DNA from 2 places in the Pseudoalteromonas sp. 120-MNA-CIBAN-0494 genome. Region 1 is predicted to be linked to the other one. Evidence: predicted binding sites of a transcription regulator. Region 1 holds the regulator's gene; the other holds the start of a gene.

Region 1 (10,201 bases):
TGATTACCAAAGGGTACTAACACCCGCATTCCGGGTTTTAATGGCGCAGAAGCTTCACCAAGCTGGCTATCTACTTTATAATCAAAGGTGCGCGGTAGTGGAACTTTTATAGCAACTTCAACAAAATACATAGTAACTCAACTGTTAAAAAAATAATGGGGGAGGGCGTGCTAATACTTGGCCCTAATGTACTAAAAATACAGCTAAAAACCTACTACCAAATAACCTTGTTTACTCAAAATGGTTATTTTTTTAGCAAAAATACTAATTAATGCTTGTGTGCTTGATGGTTGTTGGATAAAATCCGCCACCAATAAATTTGTTTTAACGACGTATGGTGCCAGACTCCGGGTTTGGAGAGCGATGCGGCCTTAACTAGAGGTTTCTATGAAAGAAGGTATTCACCCTAAGTACGAAGTAATTTCTGCAACTTGTTCATGTGGAAACGAATTCGAAACTAGCTCTACTCTGTGTAAAAATATTCACCTAGACGTTTGTTCTGCGTGTCACCCGTTTTACACTGGTAAGCAAAAGATTTTAGACACTGGCGGACGTGTTGATCGTTTCAACAAGCGTTTCGGTGCACTTGGTAGCAAAAAGTAATTATTGCTATTTAGTTAAAAAAAGCATCTTAGGATGCTTTTTTTATGCCTAAAAATACTCTAACTTCCCCCTAACCTCGCTAGTTTTAAGTTTATTGCTTTTGCATAACTATTTCCTGTTCTTATTCTCGGTATGCATAAACCTTTGCAGACAAATGACCTAATATTCTCTATATTTTTAATAGCTTAATTTTAAACTCGGTTTCTAAAAGTGGCCAACATGAAGCTATGTGTTGTTAAAGCAGAATAAATAATCGCTTTTAGCTGATTTTATTCACATTTTAAAAACGCTGTTTTGTGAATAATACTTTTAACTAAAATAAGCTTGAAAAGTGCCTTTTAGCACAATTTATATTTATGAAAAGTAGCGATGTTTTTATCGAAGTTGCTGAAAATTCGCTTAAAATTAACAGATCTAGCATATAACAGGATAGACCTGATATTGCTTGGAATTTAAAAATAATAAGGGTATCGTACTTTAAGGCATGTTAAGTGTCGCTTTACTCCCTCTCACTTTAACTTAAATTGCAGGATATAATCGCGTTATGTCGGACTTTCGTGAACAAGCACTACATTATCACTCTCACCCCGTTCCAGGTAAAATCAGCATTGAGCTAACCAAGCCTGCAGAAACGGCTCATGATCTCGCTTTAGCTTATAGCCCCGGTGTAGCTGAGCCGGTGCGTGAAATTGCTGCTGACCCTGTAAATGCCTATAAGTACACAGGTAAAGGTAATTTGGTTGCAGTGATCACCAATGGTACTGCTATTTTAGGTTTAGGAAATTTAGGGCCTTTAGCGTCAAAACCGGTAATGGAAGGCAAGGCGTTGTTGTTTAAGCGTTTTGCAGGCATTGACTCAATTGATATTGAAGTAAAACACCGCACTACCGAAGACTTTATAAATACTGTGGCTAATATTGCTGATACTTTTGGCGGTATTAACCTTGAAGATATTAAAGCACCAGAGTGTTTTGAAATTGAAAAGGCGCTTATTGAACGCTGTAGTATTCCTGTTTTTCATGATGATCAGCACGGCACGGCTATTGTAACGGCTGCAGGCATGATAAATGCACTGGAAGTGCAAGGCAAAGATATTGAAGATGCAGTTATTGTATGTTTAGGTGCCGGCGCTGCAGCGATTGCTTGTATGGAGTTATTAATTAAGTGTGGTGCACTGCGTGAACATATTTATATGCTTGATCGTAAAGGTGTTATTCACACTCGCCGTGATGATTTAAACGAGTACAAACAGTTATTTGCTAACAATACCGATAAGCGTACATTACAAGATGTAATTGAAGATGCTGACGTATTTGTTGGTGTATCGGGCCCTAACTTATTATCGGCCGATGATTTAAAATTAATGGCGGCAAAGCCAGTCGTATTTGCTTGTTCGAACCCAGACCCTGAGATTGATCCGGCACTGGCACACGGCGCACGAAGCGATTTAATTATGGCAACAGGGCGCTCAGATTACCCTAACCAAGTTAATAACGTGTTGTGTTTTCCGTTTATTTTCCGTGGTGCACTTGATGTGCGTGCTAGTGAAATTAACGATGAAATGAAAATTGCAGCAGTTGAAGCTATTCGTAGTATTGCCAAAGAGCCGGTTCCACCAGAAGTACTAAAAGCTGCCGGTGTAGATAAGCTAGCGTTTGGTGCAGAGTATATTATTCCTAAGCCTATGGATCCGCGTTTATTGCCGCGTATTGCTAAAGCAGTTGCATTAGCAGCCATTGCTTCAGGCGTAGCGCAAATAGAGCTGCCAGCAAACTATATGGAATAAGCAGCATTATGTTGCTCGGTATTAAGTTACTTCAGTGTAATTTATAGCCATAAAAAAACCTCAGCATGGCTGAGGTTTTTTTGTTTAAAAGCCGCTGTTTAGTCTTCGTTTAAAACAGGAACTTCTAAGCCCATTTCTTGCATTATTTTTTTCACTTCTTCAGGCACTTTTTCGGCGTTATCTTTACGTAAATCATCATCGTTAGGTAACGGTTGCCCAGTAAACGCATGCAAAAATGCTTCACATAATAGCTCGCTATTAGTTGCATGGCGTAAGTTATTAATTTGCCTACGGGTGCGTTCATCGGTTAGTACTTTTAATACATTTAGCGGGATCGAAACGGTGATCTTTTTAACTTGCTCTGATTTTTTCCCGTGTTCTGCGTATGGGTGAATATACTCGCCATTCCATTTTGCCATAAGATGTATCGTTGCCTCAGATTATTAATTGCTCACCCTACTAAAAAATAGCGCGAATATGCGTGAAATTCTATCGATTTAAACAAATTAGTCAAATACTTGTTGCACAGATGGCTAGGTGTTTAAATGTTTTGACTTCTTAAGTTGAATGAATTACTGTTTTAGACGTCTAAACATCTAAATAAAGCAGGTAATAAATATGAGTGAAAAAAATAAAGCGACAATTGCAGTTCGCAGTGGTGTCGATGCTGATAAGCACCATGGCGCGGTTGTGCCTCCGCTGTATTTATCAACCACTTATTCGTTTGCCGACTTTGATACAAAACGTCAATATGACTATGGCCGCAGTGGTAATCCAAATCGTGATACTTTAGCCCAAGCACTCAGCGAACTCGAAGGTGGTGCTCGCGGCATTATTACTGCAACAGGAATGGCTGCCGTACATTTAGCCACTCAGCTGCTTAATAGTGACGATACGTTAGTGATCCCCCATGATTGTTATGGCGGCAGCTATCGCTTATTTACCTCATTACAAAAGCGCGGCCTATTAAAACTCGAAGTGTTAGATTTAACTAAACCAGAAAGTTTGCAGCAAATTTTAGTAATCAAACCTAAGTTAATTTGGATAGAAACCCCTAGTAACCCTATTTTACGTTTAACTGATATTAAAGCAGTAACCGATATTGCGAAACAATGCGGTGCTTTGGTAGCCGCAGATAACACTTTTTTATCGCCTGCATTACAAAACCCGATTAAATTTGGCGTTGATATTGTGGTGCACTCAACCACTAAGTACATAAATGGCCACTCAGACGTGGTTGGCGGTGCGGTTATTGCTGCAACTGACGAACTAGGTGAAGAACTGGCTTGGTGGGCAAATAATATTGGTATAACGGGGGCACCGTTTGATAGTTACTTAACTTTGCGTGGCTTGCGTACTTTAAATGTACGCTTACGGCAGCATCAAGAAAATGCCTTAGCTATTGCTAAGTACCTTGAAAGCTCAAAATTTGTTAGCCAAGTATATTACCCGGGGCTAGAGTCGCATCCACAACATGAATTGGCTAAAGCACAGCAACTTGGTTTTGGTGGCATGGTTAGTTTTGACATTAAAGGTGATGTAAATGACGCAGCTGCATTTTTAACAAACCTTAAAACATTTAGCTTAGCTGAATCTTTAGGTGGCGTAGAGAGCTTAATATGCCACCCAGCAACAATGACGCATGCAGGAATGGAAGCCGAGGCTCGTTTAGCCGCTGGCGTTGGCGATACGCTTATTCGTGTGTCGGTAGGTATTGAAGATGTAGCAGATTTATTAGCAGACTTTGATCGGGTATTTAATTTAGTGCAACCAGGTCAGCACAATAACGCAGGTAAAGCAGGTGCTAGCGCAAGTAGTAATGTTAAATTGAGCGCTGCTCACCCGGCGTTGTGGTAATTAATATGACTAATAATATTCATAAGTTTGGTGGTTCGAGTTTAAGCTCAGCCGAGCGCTATAAAAGCGTTGCAAAAATAATTATAGGGCAAGCTCAGCCCGGTGATTGTGTAGTGGTATCGGCTGCAGGAAAAACCACAGATACATTAGTAAAACTGTGGCAAAGTTATCAGCAGCACGATACTCAAGCGCTCGCTGATATTGTATTGCAATTAAACAATCATCAAAGTGATTTAATAACGCAGCTACTGCAGGGCGATTTAAAGCGCAGCGCTTTAACCACTCTAAATAAAGAGCTAAGTTTAGTTGCTAAATTAGCGAGTACTGAGCAGTTGCAAGAAGCGGCGCTACTCGCCCATGGTGAGTTGTGGTCAGCTCGTTTGCTCGCTGCGTATTTACAGCAACTTAATGTTGCTGCATGCATGCAAGACGCAAGAGGCTTGTTTACGCTAAGTGATGGACAATTATTGCATAGCCAAAATACACAGCAGTGTAGTGAGCTTATTAGCCAGCACAAAATTAACGTGGTAACAGGGTTTATTGCGGCTAATACCCAAGGCGATACGGTCACTCTTGGTCGCAATGGTAGTGATTACAGTGCAACCTTATTGGCAAGTTATTGCAATGCTAAACAAGTATATATTTGGACCGATACACAAGGGATATTTAGTACCGACCCACGTAAAGTTAACAAGGCCATTAAATACGCTAAGGTATGTAGAGCGCAAGCTAACTTATTGGCAAGATTAGGTAACCCCGTTTTACACGCTAAAACATTATCGCCACTTAAAAATACCGATATAAAGCTTGCGGTGCGCAGTAGTTTTGACGTGCAAGCAAGCTCAACAAATGTAGTGAAAGAGGGCTGTGTAAAACAAAAACGCTTTATTACTACATTAGAAAATATAGATTTACTTAGTGTTGAAGGGCTAGTTGAGGGTGAGGTAACTCAGGTTAGCCAGCTTATTCAACATAGTTTGCATCATTTTAGTAGCGCGGGTGAAACTTACCTAATAGTACCGGCAGTAGCGACCCATCAAGTAGTTAGTTACTTTGCAGGAAGAGCCAATATTAGCGAGTCTAACCTACATGGTTGCGCGCTAGTTGCTCCTGAGCAAGATATAAACTCATTGAGTACTCAGGCACGCGAGTTGCTCAATTTGCATAATATTGAACCTCGCTTTGTGCATCAAGATAGTGGTTATGTATTGCTACTGACGGATCAGCTTATTGATAGTGATGTGCTTAATGTGCTGCACGATAAACTGATCACTAAAGGCCAAGAAATTGCCTTAATAGTGGCAGGGCTTGGTAATGTAGGGGATGTATTTGTTAGCCAACTATCGGCGCAGCTAGCACGCTTATCAACCGACTTTAATATTAAGTTAGTGGGATTAGCACGTTCGCAAAAACTGCTATTTAATCCCAGCGGCATAAATGTACAGCACTGGAAGAACCAATGGCAGTTAGAGGCTGTTGACTATAGCAGCCAAGATTTATTAACCGCTATTGGCCAGCTTGATTACGAGCATAAAGTGGTTATAGATATAACCGCCAGCGAGCAATTTAGTCAGTTATACCCAGATTTTGTTGCGCTTGATTGTCATTTAATTAGTGCTAATAAGTATGCTGGTACCGCGCCAACTCCTTGGTATAAAGCGTTGCAGCACAATATTGCGCAGCGCAATTTATATTGGCGCTATAACGCTAGTGTGGGTGCCGGTTTACCAATTAATTTTGCCCTTGCAGATTTACAAAACAGTGGCGATAAAATAACACGTATAGAAGGTGTTTATTCGGGTACGTTATCGTGGTTATGTAGTATGTATAATGGCGCAACTGCATTTTCTGAGTTATTACTTGAAGCGCAACAAATGGGTTTTACTGAACCCGATCCGCGCGAAGATTTATCGGGGCGAGATATGCAGCGTAAGCTACTTATTTTAGCGCGAGAGTTAGGGGTTGAATTAGACCTTAACGACATTGCCTTAGCGCCGTTAATGCCCGATGAGCTAGCACTAGGTAGCTGGGATGACTTTTTAGCTAATAAACATAAGCTCGACACTTTTATTGAAGAGCATGCACGCAATGCAAAATTACAAAACGCGGTACTTCGTTATACAGGTTTACTGAGTATTGGGCACGATAGCGTAACGGCCAAAGTAGGGTTAGCGTATGTTACGCCCAATGACGCATTAGCAAACTTAACCCCGGGTGATAATATTTTTGTTATTAACAGCCAGTGGTACAGCAATAATGCCTTGATTATACAAGGCCCAGGTGCTGGTAAGGAAGTGACTGCAGCAGGCGTTCATTCTGACTTATATTGGCTGATAAAAAACTTAAAGTAATAATTAAATAAAACAAAAAACGGCAACCTAAGAAGGTTGCCGTTCTTTTAGCGTAATTAACCATTTAGCTAATGAGAGATGTGCTTATGGTTAAAATAGCTCTTCTTCTGTTTTGGTGTTTTCTTCAAAAATATCGCTTGGCTGCGAAAGCACATAACTAGTTGGTGTAGTGCCTTTTTCAAAGTATTCAAAGCGGCTAGTGTAATCATTTTTGTGGCTTAATAAGCCAGTCGCTAAATCAATACGAATAGAAACTAATCCTTCAGGTGGTTCAATTGGCGCTTCTGGTTGCCCATCAAGAGCTGCCCTCATAAATTCATTCCATGCCGGTTGAGCTGTTTTAGCGCCCGATTCAGCCCCTGTTATTTGACCACTATCAAGGTTGTTGTTATAAGCAGAACGACCTAGAGTATTGCCAGGGTTGTCAAAGCCAACCCATACTGAGGTGAGTACATTGCGGTTAAAACCACTAAACCAAGTGTCAACAGAATCGTTTGTGGTACCTGTTTTACCCGATAAATCACGACGCCCTAAACGCTGTGCTCGCCATGCAGTCCCCGTCCAGCCTGTTTTATTGCTCCAGCTTCCGCCGCCCCAAATTGCGCTGTTCATAGCGTCTGCAATTAAAAAAGCATTTTGTTTAGAAATAATACGTGGGGCACATTGCACTGTTTGCTGCGCTTTTTCACCTTGCTCAGTATTTTCTATCGTTAGGCTGCTGTTATTTTCGATAGCGAGGGGCTGCGTGTTCTCATCGCAGGCTAGGGCTGGGTTTGCTTTAAATAACACTGTACCAAAGGCATCTTGAATTTCAGATATAAAATACGGTTCTATTAAATGCCCGCCATTAGCAAACGCGCTCATACCACGAGCAAGTTCTAATGGAGAAATGGAAGCACTACCAAGCGCTAAAGATTCACTGCGGTTAATGTCTTTATTATCAAAACCAAATTTGAGTAAATGATCGGCAGTACGTTGCAAGCCTACACCACGTAGAAGACGAACCGAAATAACGTTTTTAGATTGCGCCAATGCGCGGCGAATACGAATTGGGCCATTATAAACTGCAGGGCTGTTTTTTGGGCGCCATGCAATACCTTGGCTTTTATCCCATTGATTAATTGGAGCGTCGTTTAAAATGGATGCTAAAGTGTAGCCTTTTTCCAGAGCTGCAGAGTAAATAAAGGGTTTAATGTTTGAGCCGACTTGGCGTTTAGCTTGCACTGCACGGTTGTACTGGCTTTGCTCAAAACTATAACCACCAACAATTGCTTTAATACGGCCATCTTGAGGGTCTAAAGACACAATGGCACTAGAGGCTTCAGGAATTTGACTCAATAAATAATTATTATCGTCGTTTTTACGTAGCCATATTTGTGCACCTGGTACTAATATTTCAGTTGCAGCTTTAGGAGCAAAACTTTGGCGGTAACGCGTAATATATTTACGTGCCCACTTTAAGTTATCCCATGTAAGTGTTGCCAGCTCACCATTTTTTAGTAAAACGTCGGCTGTTTTTTCGTTAACCGCCAATACCACTGCTGCTTGTAAGTCGCCGAGCTGTTTTACGTCTTTTAGCTGGTTAAGAATTTGCGCTTGGCTTAATGCTGGTTGTGTTTGCGCATCCCATAATAAACGCTCTGGACCTCTAAAACCGTGGCGCATATCGTAACTATGTAAGTTATTTACTAAAGCCGTTTGCGCAGCTTGTTGAACGTGGGACTCTACCGAGGTAAATATTTTAAAGCCAGAGTTGTACGCTTTATCAATACCGTATTTAGCAACCATTTCTGCACGCACCATTTCAGATATATAAGGTGCGTATAAATCTATTTCAGCGCCATGAAAAACAGCCGTTATAGGTTGATTAATAGTCTCTTCATATTCGCTTTGGGTTATATAACGTTCAGACAACATTCTACCAAGTACGACATTACGACGCGCTTTAGCACGCACTGGATTGCGAATAGGATTAAGCGCTGAAGGTGCTTTTGGTAGGCCGGCAATCATTGCCATTTGCGCAAGGGTTAAGTCTTTTAGTTCTTTACCGTAATAAACTTGCGCTGCTGCACCAATACCAAACGCCCTATTACCTAATTCAATTTTATTTAAATACAGCTCAAGAATTTCGTTTTTGCTTAATAAGTTTTCAATATGCATCGCGATAAAAATTTCTTTTACTTTACGAATGTAGGCTTTTTCGCGGGTTAAGAAAAAATTACGTGCTAGCTGCATAGTAATAGTACTAGCGCCTTGTTTTTTCTCTCCGGTAGATATAAGTACAAGCGCAGAGCGCACTATACCTATTGGGTCAATACCAAGGTGATCATAAAAGCGGCTGTCTTCGGTGGCTAAAAATGCATTAATGAGGGGTTGTGGTATTTGGTCTATTGTGACCGGAATTCGTCGTTTTTCACCAAATTGATTGATCAACAGACCATCTTTAGTGAATACTTGCATAGGAGTTTGTAATTGCACGTCTTTTAAAACTTGCACACTTGGGATATCAGGTTTAACGTAATAATAAAGGCTGAACAAAGTGATCAGTCCAAATAATGTGCAAATGATAAAAAATTGTAAAGTTCTTTTTAATAAAATCACTGATATTTCCCTAAATGGACTCCCAATTACAAGTTGAGGCTGCTAGTATATATTGATTAAAAAATGAATAGTATTTTTTCAGATAAGAATTATAACTTGTTTATTATTAAAACAAAGGCAAAGTTGCAAACATGCTAAGTCAACTATTTAAAAAGCCATCGCCGATGATGGTAGGCATTGATATAGGATCGCACTCTATCAAAGCTGTACTGTTAAGTGAAACAGACACTGGGCTTCGATTAGAAGCACTTGCAATTGAACCTATGCCAAAAGGCGCCATGAGTGAGCGTACTATTCAAGATATTGAAGCAATTGGTAATGTAATAACTAAATTAAAACGAAAATTACCTAAATCACTAAAAGAAGCTGCGGTGGCTGTTTCAGGCCAGACCGTGATCACCAAGGTGATTTTCATGGATGTCACCTTAAGTGACGCTGAATTAGAATCGCAAATTGAAATTGAAGCAGACAGCTTAATTCCTTATCCATTAGATGAAGTTAATCTTGATTTTGAAAAGCTATCAACCAATGCCGCCGATCCTAGTAAAATGAATGTATTGCTTTCGGCTGCGCGTACTGAAAGCGTTGAAGCACGTGTTGGCGCGTTAGAAGCGGCTAACTTAGTTGCTAAAGTGGTTGACGTAGAAAGCTACGCATTAAGCCGAGCAATGGATGTGTACTATCAACAGTTACCAAGTGATGCATTTAATAAGTGCGTTGCAATTGTCGATATTGGCGCGGTATTAACACTCGTAAGTGTAGTGCAAGCGGGTGATACAATTTATACCCGCGACCAAGTGTTTGGTGGCGATCAATACACTAATAGTATTGTTACTTATTATAATAAAGGCTTTGATGAAGCTGAAATTGGTAAAGCAACCGGCGACTTACCGCCAAATTATACCTTTGAAGTACTTGCACCTTTTCAAACAGCCTTGCTACAACAAGTGCGCCGCGCGGTGCAAATGTTTTTAACCACCACGGGCAAAGATCAGCTAGATTA
Region 2 (10,201 bases), on a different contig from region 1:
TTCACCTGGCTCTGCAATTACGTGTATTCGTAAAGGTAATCGTAATTTATTACTCGAAATTCAATGTTTAACCACTGAGATTGAGGCGGAATTTCCGCAGCGTGTTTGCGTTGGTTTAAACATGAACCGAATAAAAATGCTCACCGGCATACTGCGTAAGCACACAAAAACTAAAATATTTCACGATACGTTTTTTAATATAGTGGGTGGCTTAAAAATTGATGAATCAGAAACCTGTATAGATTTAGCGTTGGTTGCTGCGCTACTTAGCAGCTTAAATGATTTTGTTGTGCCACGTACCACTTGTATTATGGGAGAGCTGAGCTTAAATGGCGACGTACGCCCAATAGACAGTGGCGTACCGCGCGTTAAAGAAGCTGCGCAGCATGGCTTTACGGAAATATTTATTCCATTTCGTAATTACCATAAATCAATGGAAGGGCTGGGCGCTAAGATCACCCCGATAAAAACAGTACATGAGTTACTTAGTTTAATTAATTAGCAAAAACGCTTATCGGTGATGTTCTGCAATGTTACTCTTGAGCTGAAACAATTTATATAAAGACTTAAATAAGGAAATAACATGAAAAAGTTAGTTATAGCTGCAGCAATTGTAGCTGCCGGTGTTGGTGGCGTAAGTTATGCAAATCACGTAGCCACTAAAGAAGTACGTGCAGAAATAGATAAGCAACTAGCACTAGTGAGCGAGCAAACCGGCGCTACATTTAAGTATGCAGACTTATCGGCTAGTGTTATTTCCAATAGTGTAGAAATTAGCAATATGGAAGTCATTAGTTCTGAAGGCGATAATGTTGCCAGTATTCAAAGCATTGAAGTGACAGGCTACGAAACCGATAAAATTTCACCACACACTACATTTGATGTAAAAAGCTTTCAATTTAATAAAGACTTTGTGGCTAAATTACCAGCCGATACAAATACTATGTTAGCGTCGGCCAGTTACGATTTACATTCATCACTTGATTACGATGAAAAATCGGGCGACAGCGATGTGGTAGTTAAGTTAGATGCAAAAGACATTGTTAGCTTTAATATGAATATGGGTCTGGCAAACACACAAGCACTTATGGATGCATCGCTTGCGATCAGTAAAGCGCAGCAAGCAGCGGGCAGCGAACCTTTAACTTATGAGCAAGAATTACAGCAGCAAACGCTAATAATGCAAGCTATGAGTAAGTTAGAGCCGCGCAGTGTTAACTTTGAACTTAATAACCAAGGCGAGCTTAAAGCATTGCTAGAAAGCGAGCTTATTAAGCAAGGTATGAGTGTTGAGCAAATGCAAATGATGGTTGAGCAGCAGCTACAGCAAGCGCCAGTAACTGAAGAAATTGCAGAAGCGATTAGCGGCTTTGTTAAAGGCTTAAATTCATTTAGCGTGTCGGCAAAACTACCTGAAGGCAAAACTATGATGGAAGTTAACCAACAAATAATGATGCTAATAGGCCAGCCTGAAAAGCTTGTAGAGTACATTAATCTAGAAGTTAAAGGCGACTAAAAGTAGCTATAGCAATCGCGATATCAGTTAAAAATGATAGCACGATACACATAATTAAAGCGTGAGTTTAACTCGCGCTTTTTTATGCGTAAATTTTGCGTTTAGACTAGGTGTTAACTCTCAAAATTAACAATTAGTTTACCAGCACTCATTTAATCGTTAGTATTCATTACTACAAAAACTGTTATTTATCATATTAAATAGCCATTAAGGCTCAAACTAATTACTTAAAGTTGAATGGGGTTACAGATGGGAAAAGGTCGATTAGAAGCTTTTAGTGATGGTGTGTTGGCAATTATTATTACCATTATGGTATTGGAGCTAAAAATACCTGAAGGCGCGGGAATTGAAGCACTTGTGCCTATGCTCCCTAACTTTTTTAGCTATGTTTTAAGTTTTGTATACGTAGGGATTTACTGGAATAACCATCATCATTTATTACACGCTGCTGGCAGTGTTTCGGGTGGGGTATTGTGGTCAAATTTAAATTTACTTTTTTGGTTATCATTATTCCCGTTTTCGACCAGTTGGATGGGAGGTAATCACTTTGAGCCGCTACCTACCGCGACTTATGGTGCCGTGCTGTTTATGGCGGCGATTGCGTATAATATTTTACAACGCAGCATAATGGCGACAGATGGCTGCAGCTCTGTATTGCGCAAAGCAATCGGTGCAGACTGGAAAGGCAAAGTGTCTATGGCGCTTTACTTATCGGCAGTAGGCGTAGCATTTGTAGCACCATGGTTAGCACAAGTAATATATGTAGCAGTGGCGCTGCTATGGTTAGTGCCAGATAAAAGAATAGAGCAGGCCGTTAATCAAAATTAAATTTATTACTCTTTTAATTAGTTTTACCGCTAAGTAGGGCAATAAAAAAGCCGCGTTTGTTATAAAGCAAACGCGGCTTAAAATTTTCTAGAGCTTAAATTAGTTAATGCAGAATACGTGCTCTTATCGTGCCTTCAACAGCGCTTAGCTCTTTAAGGGCAACTTCTGAGTGGTCGGTATCTACATCAATAACTACATAACCAATTGACTCATCTGTTTGTAGGTACTGCGCGGCAATGTTAATACCGTGCTGCGCAAACGCTTGGTTTATTTGTGTTAATACGCCAGGACGGTTGTGATGTACATGCAGTAAGCGACTACGATTAGCAAGCTCTGGTAGTGAAACCTCAGGGAAGTTAACAGCAGTAATAGTTGAGCCGTTATCTGAGTATTTAGCTAGTTTTCCAGCTACTTCAATACCAATGTTTTCTTGCGCTTCTTGAGTTGAGCCACCAATGTGCGGCGTTAAAATAACATTGTCGAAATTACGCAGTGGCGATACAAACTCTTCATCGTTAGATTTAGGCTCAACCGGGAATACATCGATTGCTGCGCCGCTGAGTTTTTTATCGGTAAGCGCTTCTGCCAATGCATCAATATCAACTACAGTACCGCGAGACGCATTAATTAAAATAGCGCCTTGTTTCATAACCGCAAGTTCGGCAGTGCCAATAAGGTTCTTAGTTTGTGGGGTTTCAGGTACATGCAAAGTAATAATATCAGAGCGTTGTAATAGCTGAGTTAAATTATGTACTTGCTTAGCGTTGCCAAGTGATAACTTATCTTCAATATCGTAAAACTCAACATGCATACCAATATTTTCGGCCATAATACCTAACTGGGTACCAATGTGGCCATAGCCAATAATACCCAATGTTTTACCACGAGCTTCAAACGAGCCGTTTGCGGTTTTTAACCAGCCGCCACGATGTGCAGCAGCATTACGCTGAGGAATACCGCGTAATAGCAACAGTATTTCACCAAGTACAAGCTCTGCAACCGAGCGGGTGTTAGAAAATGGTGCGTTAAATACTGCAATACCACGTTCGCGCGCCGCATTTAAGTCAACCTGGTTGGTGCCAATACAAAAACAGCCAACCGCAACGAGCTTTTCAGCTGCTTCTAACACAGCTTGGTTAATATGAGTACGAGAACGAAGCCCCACAAAGTGTACGTCTTTAATACGTTCTTTTAGCTCGTCCTCAGGTAAGGATGTTTTAACATAGTCGATGTTGCTATAACCGTTACGTTTTAGCGTTTCAACAGCGCTTTGGTGAACACCTTCAAGCAAAAGAATTTTAATTTTGTCTTTTGCCAACGATACCTTACTCATAACCTCATCCTATTTAATTTGTGGCCCATTTTTAGTGCCGATAATCACTTTATCAGCGCCACGCTCTGCGAATAGGCCGTTGGTAACTACGCCAACAATTTGATTAATTTGTGTTTCAAGTTGTTTAGCTTGGGTAATTTTTAAATTATGTACATCTAAAATAACGTTACCGTTATCGGTAACTACACCTTGGCGATACACAGGATCACCGCCAAGTTTTAATAATTCGCGTGCTACGTAACTGCGTGCCATGGGTATAACTTCCACCGGCAGTGGAAAACCACCCAAGGTTGCTACTAATTTGGTGTCATCTACAATGCACACAAATTGTTTAGCTACCGCTGCTACTATTTTTTCACGAGTAAGGGCTGCACCGCCGCCTTTAATCATTTCGTTATGGGCGTTAATTTCATCAGCGCCGTCAACGTATACATCTAAAACATCAACGTCATTAAGTTCAAATACTTCAATGCCTAGCGCTTTTAAACGAGCTGTTGAGGCTTCTGAACTAGAAACTGCACCTTTAATGGTGTCTTTTATTGAGCCTAGTGCATCAATAAAGTGATTAACCGTTGAGCCTGTACCTACGCCTACAATAGTGTTCTCTTTTACAAACTTTAACGCTGCCCAAGCAGCTGCTTTTTTTAATTCGTCTTGTGTCATTGTTTTATGCTCATTTATGTCAAAAATTTCTGCTGGTATACAAAGTAACGCTTTACCAACAGTAGGTTTTATTTGGGGTGATAATTGTTTTAAGTGGCACATCCCATGATTCTATGGGTAAAGCTGTTACTTTTTGGCATTCATGTGCTAAACCAATAAGTTGCGGCTTTTGCCAGTGTTGCTGGTGTAGCCGCGCCAATGTCCGATCGTAAAACCCACCCCCCATTCCTAAGCGATTACCTTGGTTATCAAATGCCACTAATGGCATAAGTAGGTAATCAAGCTCTGGTAACGGGCATATTTGAGTACAATTGAGCTTAGGTTCCAAGATACCATAGCGGTTTGCCTTCATGGGTGAGTTTTTTTCATAACGCTGAAATAGTAAATTAGCCCCGTTAAAGGGGTGGATTACAGGTAGGTAAAGGGTGTGCCCTTTATCCCACAACTCATTAATTAACAATGAGGTATCTAACTCGCCGTCGTTACTAAAATAAATGGCAATATGCTCTTTTTTAGTGTTTTTTTTGCCATTTAAGTATTGAATAAAATTCACTTTTAGCGATTGGGCGGCAATTAATTGTTGGTTACTTGATAAATTATTACGCAGTTCGCGGACAGATGCTCTTATTGTTGCACGTTTATTGCTCACTTTAGGACTTCACCCCGTAATTAAAAAGAGAATAAGTTAGGGACGGTTAAATATATTGCTAATAAAATAAGCAAAGTAACCACAGTTGCTATGAGTGAATATAACAACACATTACTGCGTTTTTGCAGTGGTGTGAGCAACTCATCATCAAGCATAAGATCATCGTCTTGCCACTCTATGTGTTCATCGGTAATTGCTGTGGCTTCAACCTCGGGTAGGCGCTGTTCAAGCTCGTCTAGTTTTTCTTCAAGGCGAATTAAGCTACTGGTAATGTAATCAAGCGCATCAAAAATTCTGTCATCGCGCTGGCTACTCGTTGCACTTGCCAGTTGAGTATTTTGATTAGGGTTGGTAACAGCCTGCAGCTTACTTTTAATACCTAAGCTGGCAAGTAGTTTGGCTTGCTTTAGGGCTTTGTCTTTATTGCTTGGCACAAATAGCGGTTTACCATTAAAAAAAAGCGACACTTTTTCATTTGATGTTTTTAATTTAGTAGCAAGCATGGCAGTAACAGCTTTGCTGTCAACGCCCTCAGCGAGTCCTACAAAGGTAACACGAAAGTTGTCGGCCATTTTTAATTCCCTAAGCTTTTATAGTAAAACGAGTATATACCGAAAGTGCAAAACAATTCGAGAGTGATTTATGTTTCACGGCTTGAATAATAAGCTTTAGATATAAAAACGACCCTTAAAAGGGCCGTTTATATTTTTAATAGTATGTTGGCTTAAAGACCAGCAGCAGCGCGAAGTGCTTCTGCTTTATCAGTACGCTCCCAAGGGAACTCTTCACGACCAAAGTGGCCGTAAGCCGCCGTTGGAAGGTAGATAGGGCGCTCTAAATCAAGCATTTTAATTAAACCGTAAGGGCGCAAGTCAAAGTGCTCACGAATAAGCTCAATTAAACGGCTTTCTTCTAGCTTGCTGGTACCAAAGGTTTCTACGCTTATAGACGTAGGCTCTGCAATACCAATAGCGTACGATACTTGTAGCTCACACTTATCAGCAAGGCCAGCAGCAACAATGTTTTTAGCAACATAACGTGCAGCATAGGCAGCACTACGGTCAACTTTTGATGGATCTTTACCAGAGAAAGCACCGCCACCGTGACGAGCCATGCCGCCGTAGGTATCTACAATGATTTTACGACCGGTTAAGCCACAATCGCCCATTGGTCCGCCAATTACAAAGCGACCTGTTGGGTTAATAAAAAACTTAGTCGCGCTAGTAATTAGCTCAGCAGGAAGTACCGGCTTGATGATAGTTTCCATCACCGCTTCGATTAAATCTTTTTGTGAAATATCTTCGCTGTGCTGCGTAGAAAGTACAACAGCATCAATACCTACTGGCTTGCCGTTTTCGTATGCAAACGTAACTTGTGATTTTGCATCTGGGCGTAACCAGTTAAGCTCGCCGCTTTTACGAACCTGTGCTTGGCGCTGCACTAAACGGTGTGAGTAGGTAATAGGAGCAGGCATTAGTACTTCAGTTTCGTTACATGCGTAACCAAACATTAAGCCTTGATCGCCAGCGCCTTGTTCTTCTGGGCTAGTACGGTCAACACCTTGGTTAATGTCAGGAGACTGTTTACCAATAGTGTTTAAAATTGCACATGAATCTGCATCAAAACCCATATCTGAATTAGTGTAGCCAATGTCGCGAATTGTTTTACGTGTAATTTCTTCGATATCAACCCATGCGCTAGTAGTGATTTCACCACCAACCATAACCATACCGGTTTTTACGTAAGTTTCACACGCAACTCGGGCATGAGAATCTTGCTCAAGGATAGCATCAAGTACCGCATCAGAGATTTGATCGGCGATTTTATCCGGATGACCTTCAGAAACAGATTCAGAAGTAAATAAATGTTTTGCCATTGTATTTCTGCTCACAAATATTGCGCTTCACAAACGTCGGTATTAGCGCTTAAAAATTAAGGGGCGTATTTTATCGAAAACAAAACACCTTGCATAGTGTTTTTACGCCTAGACGTCTAAATAAAATATTTAATAACTTTTCGGTCTCAAAAAATATTCATAATGACCTATTATTATGGGTTTTTAATTGCACACCGCCCCTACAATAAGTAAGAATGGACTATACACTAGTCGCCAAGTTATACGGCGGCATAATCGAATACATAAATACCCGCGCAAAAATATATTAAGGTAGGAGAATTCATGCCATCTCGCAAAGAACTTGCAAATGCTATTCGTGTCTTGTCAATGGACGCAGTACAAAAGGCCAAATCTGGTCATCCTGGAGCCCCTATGGGCATGGCAGATATCGCAGAAGTATTATGGCGCGATTATCTAAAACATAACCCAACAAACCCAGAGTGGGCTGACCGAGATCGCTTTATATTATCGAACGGCCACGGTTCAATGCTTATTTATTCTTTATTACATTTAACGGGTTATGATTTACCGTTAGACGAAATTAAAAACTTCCGTCAAATGCATTCAAAAACACCTGGTCACCCAGAGTACGGTTATGCACCAGGAATCGAAACTACTACGGGCCCGTTAGGTCAAGGAATCACTAACGCAGTAGGTATGGCAATTGCCGAAAAAGCGCTAGCTGCACAGTTTAACCGTGAAGGTCACGATATTGTTGATCACTTTACCTATGCATTTATGGGCGACGGCTGCTTAATGGAAGGTATTTCTCATGAAGCTGGTTCACTTGCAGGCACATTAGGTCTGGGTAAACTTGTTGCATTTTGGGATGACAACGGCATTTCAATCGATGGCGAAGTAGAAGGTTGGTTTACCGATGATACGCCAGCTCGCTTTAAAGCGTACGGTTGGCATGTAATTAGCGGTGTTGATGGCCACGACAGCGATGCTATAAGTGCTGCAATCGCAGAAGCTAAAAGTGTTACCGATAAGCCATCACTAATTTGTTGTAAAACAATTATTGGTTACGGCTCACCTAATAAGTCGGGTAGCCACGATTGTCACGGTGCACCACTAGGTGAGGACGAAATTAAAGCGTCTCGCGAATTTTTAGGTTGGACTGGCGATGCATTCGAAATCCCTGCAGACATTTATGCACAATGGGATAGCAAAGAAAAAGGTCAACAGCTTGAATCAAGCTGGGACGAAAAATTTGCAGCATACGCAAAAGCATACCCAGAGCTAGCGTCAGAATACAAGCGTCGTATTAACAACGAACTGCCAGGCGATTGGGCTGCAAAATCTCAAGCGTACATTGAAGAGCTGCAAGCAAACCCTGCAAACCCTGCATCGCGTAAAGCGTCGCAAAATGCATTAAACGCATTTGGCCCGTTATTACCAGAGTTTATGGGTGGCTCTGCCGATTTAGCTGGCTCAAACCTAACAATTTGGGATGGCTCTAAAGGCTTAACACGCGACGATGCAAGCGGTAACTACATTTATTACGGTGTACGTGAGTTTGGTATGTCGGCAATTATGAATGGTATTGCGCTGCATAAAGGCTTTATTCCTTACGGTGCTACGTTCTTAATGTTTGTTGAATATGCAAAAAATGCCGTACGTATGGCTGCATTAATGAAGCAACCAAGCATTTTTGTATACACGCACGATTCAATTGGTTTAGGTGAAGATGGTCCAACTCACCAACCAGTAGAGCAAATTGCAAGCATGCGTTTAACGCCTAACTTATACAACTGGCGTCCATGTGACCAAGTTGAGTCGGCAATTGCATGGCAACAAGCTATTGAGCGTAAAGACGGTCCTACATCACTAATCTTTACTCGCCAAGGTTTAGAGCAACAAGCACGTAACGCACAGCAACTGAGCGACGTTAAAAAGGGTGGTTACATCCTTAGCTGCGACGGCAATCCAGAGCTTATTTTCATTGCAACGGGTTCTGAAGTGCAACTAGCACAAGATTCTGCAAGCGAACTACGCAAGCAAGGTAAAAAGGTACGTGTTGTATCTATGCCGTGTACTGATGCTTTTGAAACGCAAAGCGCAGCATACAAAGAAAGTGTATTGCCAGCATCTGTTTCACGCCGCGTAGCAGTAGAAGCAGGTATTGCTGATTACTGGTACAAGTACGTTGGCCTAAATGGCGCAGTAGTAGGTATGACTACCTTTGGTGAGTCAGCGCCTGCAGGTGAGCTGTTTGAGCACTTTGGCTTTACTGTTGAGAACATAGTAAACAAAGCAAACGAACTTTTTTAATCGCCTTTGATTAAATAAAGTAAGCAATTGAAAAACCCGCATATGTTGCGGGTTTTTTTATGCACGAATATGAAACAACTTCACTTAAAGCAATACTGCTTTCCTTGCAAGAAAGTAAGCTATCAGGCAAGGTAGTGCGATAAAATTTATAAATAAAAATCTTAAATTATTAGCAGGAGCTAAATATGTCAAAGTTCGAAAATGTTAGTGTAATTAAAAAAGCCAATGTGTATTTTGATGGCAAAGTGTCAAGCCGAACCGTTTTATTAGGCAGTGGTGAAGCAAAAACATTAGGCTTTATGCAACCAGGTGAGTTTGTGTTCGACACTAACCAAAAAGAATGTATGGAATTATTAGCAGGGCAGTGGGATATTTTATTGCCAGGTGAAAGCGAGTGGAAAACATTTAATGCGGGCGAATCATTTAATGTTGATGCAAACGTAAGCTTTAAGGTAAAAGTAAGCGACTTTGCTGATTATTGCTGTTCATACACAGATTAATAGCACAAATATAACGCGGGTAGTATGTTATTTAACCGCTTAAAGAGCCCGTATAATGCGGGCTTTTGCATGTTTAATGTTCAGTGAGTGATCTAAATCAGCTTTACTAACAAATATTTGCTTAAATAGTTACATTTCTCCTTGTGTTAATTCATATTGCCCCCAATACTAACTATGAAGTAACACATAAAAGGATATAAAATGAAAATTAATCTTACAGGTCACCATGTTGACGTTACTGATTCAATTAGAGAACACGTAAACGAAAAGTTTTCAAAAATAGCGAATCACTTTCCATCTTTGATCGCGCTCGACATTATTCTTTCTAAAGTTCACAACAAGCTTCAAGCGGAAATTAGCACTATTTACGAAGGTGCACGTATATCGGTTAAGGGCGAAAACGAAGTGCTGTATCCAGCAATTAGTAGTGCCGCAAAAAAACTAGATACGTCACTAAAACATCGCAAAGGGCAAATTAAAGCTAATTTGCATGAAAAACCAGAAATAACAACCCCAGAAATTGCACACGAAATCATCCAAG

Evidence for each region. Region 1 encodes MetJ, which represses methionine synthesis genes. Its sites were predicted from a motif close to TAGACGTCTAGACGTCTA; they were not measured.
Region 2: metK (methionine adenosyltransferase) is a predicted target of MetJ. The motif match lies at 6,967-6,984, and genes of this name have one in related genera.

What each region holds. Positions count from the first base shown of each region.
Region 1 is NZ_JBEOOE010000002.1:299,102-309,302, reverse strand. It holds gene priA (primosomal protein N') at 1-131, opposite strand, end outside; gene rpmE (50S ribosomal protein L31) at 388-603, shown strand; gene AAEY55_RS03110 (malic enzyme-like NAD(P)-binding protein) at 1,148-2,389, shown strand; gene metJ (met regulon transcriptional regulator MetJ) at 2,488-2,808, opposite strand; gene metB (cystathionine gamma-synthase) at 3,008-4,246, shown strand; gene metL (bifunctional aspartate kinase/homoserine dehydrogenase II) at 4,252-6,597, shown strand; gene AAEY55_RS03090 (PBP1A family penicillin-binding protein) at 6,688-9,198, opposite strand; gene AAEY55_RS03085 (pilus assembly protein PilM) at 9,330-10,201, shown strand, end outside.
Region 2 is NZ_JBEOOE010000007.1:8,657-18,857, reverse strand. It holds gene radA (DNA repair protein RadA) at 1-502, shown strand, start outside; gene AAEY55_RS06805 (hypothetical protein) at 584-1,516, shown strand; gene AAEY55_RS06800 (TMEM175 family protein) at 1,766-2,344, shown strand; gene serA (phosphoglycerate dehydrogenase) at 2,448-3,677, opposite strand; gene rpiA (ribose-5-phosphate isomerase RpiA) at 3,687-4,340, opposite strand; gene AAEY55_RS06785 (5-formyltetrahydrofolate cyclo-ligase) at 4,393-4,989, opposite strand; gene AAEY55_RS06780 (hypothetical protein) at 5,010-5,561, opposite strand; gene metK (methionine adenosyltransferase) at 5,714-6,865, opposite strand; gene tkt (transketolase) at 7,169-9,160, shown strand; gene AAEY55_RS06765 (pyrimidine/purine nucleoside phosphorylase) at 9,346-9,660, shown strand; gene hpf (ribosome hibernation-promoting factor, HPF/YfiA family) at 9,862-10,201, shown strand, end outside.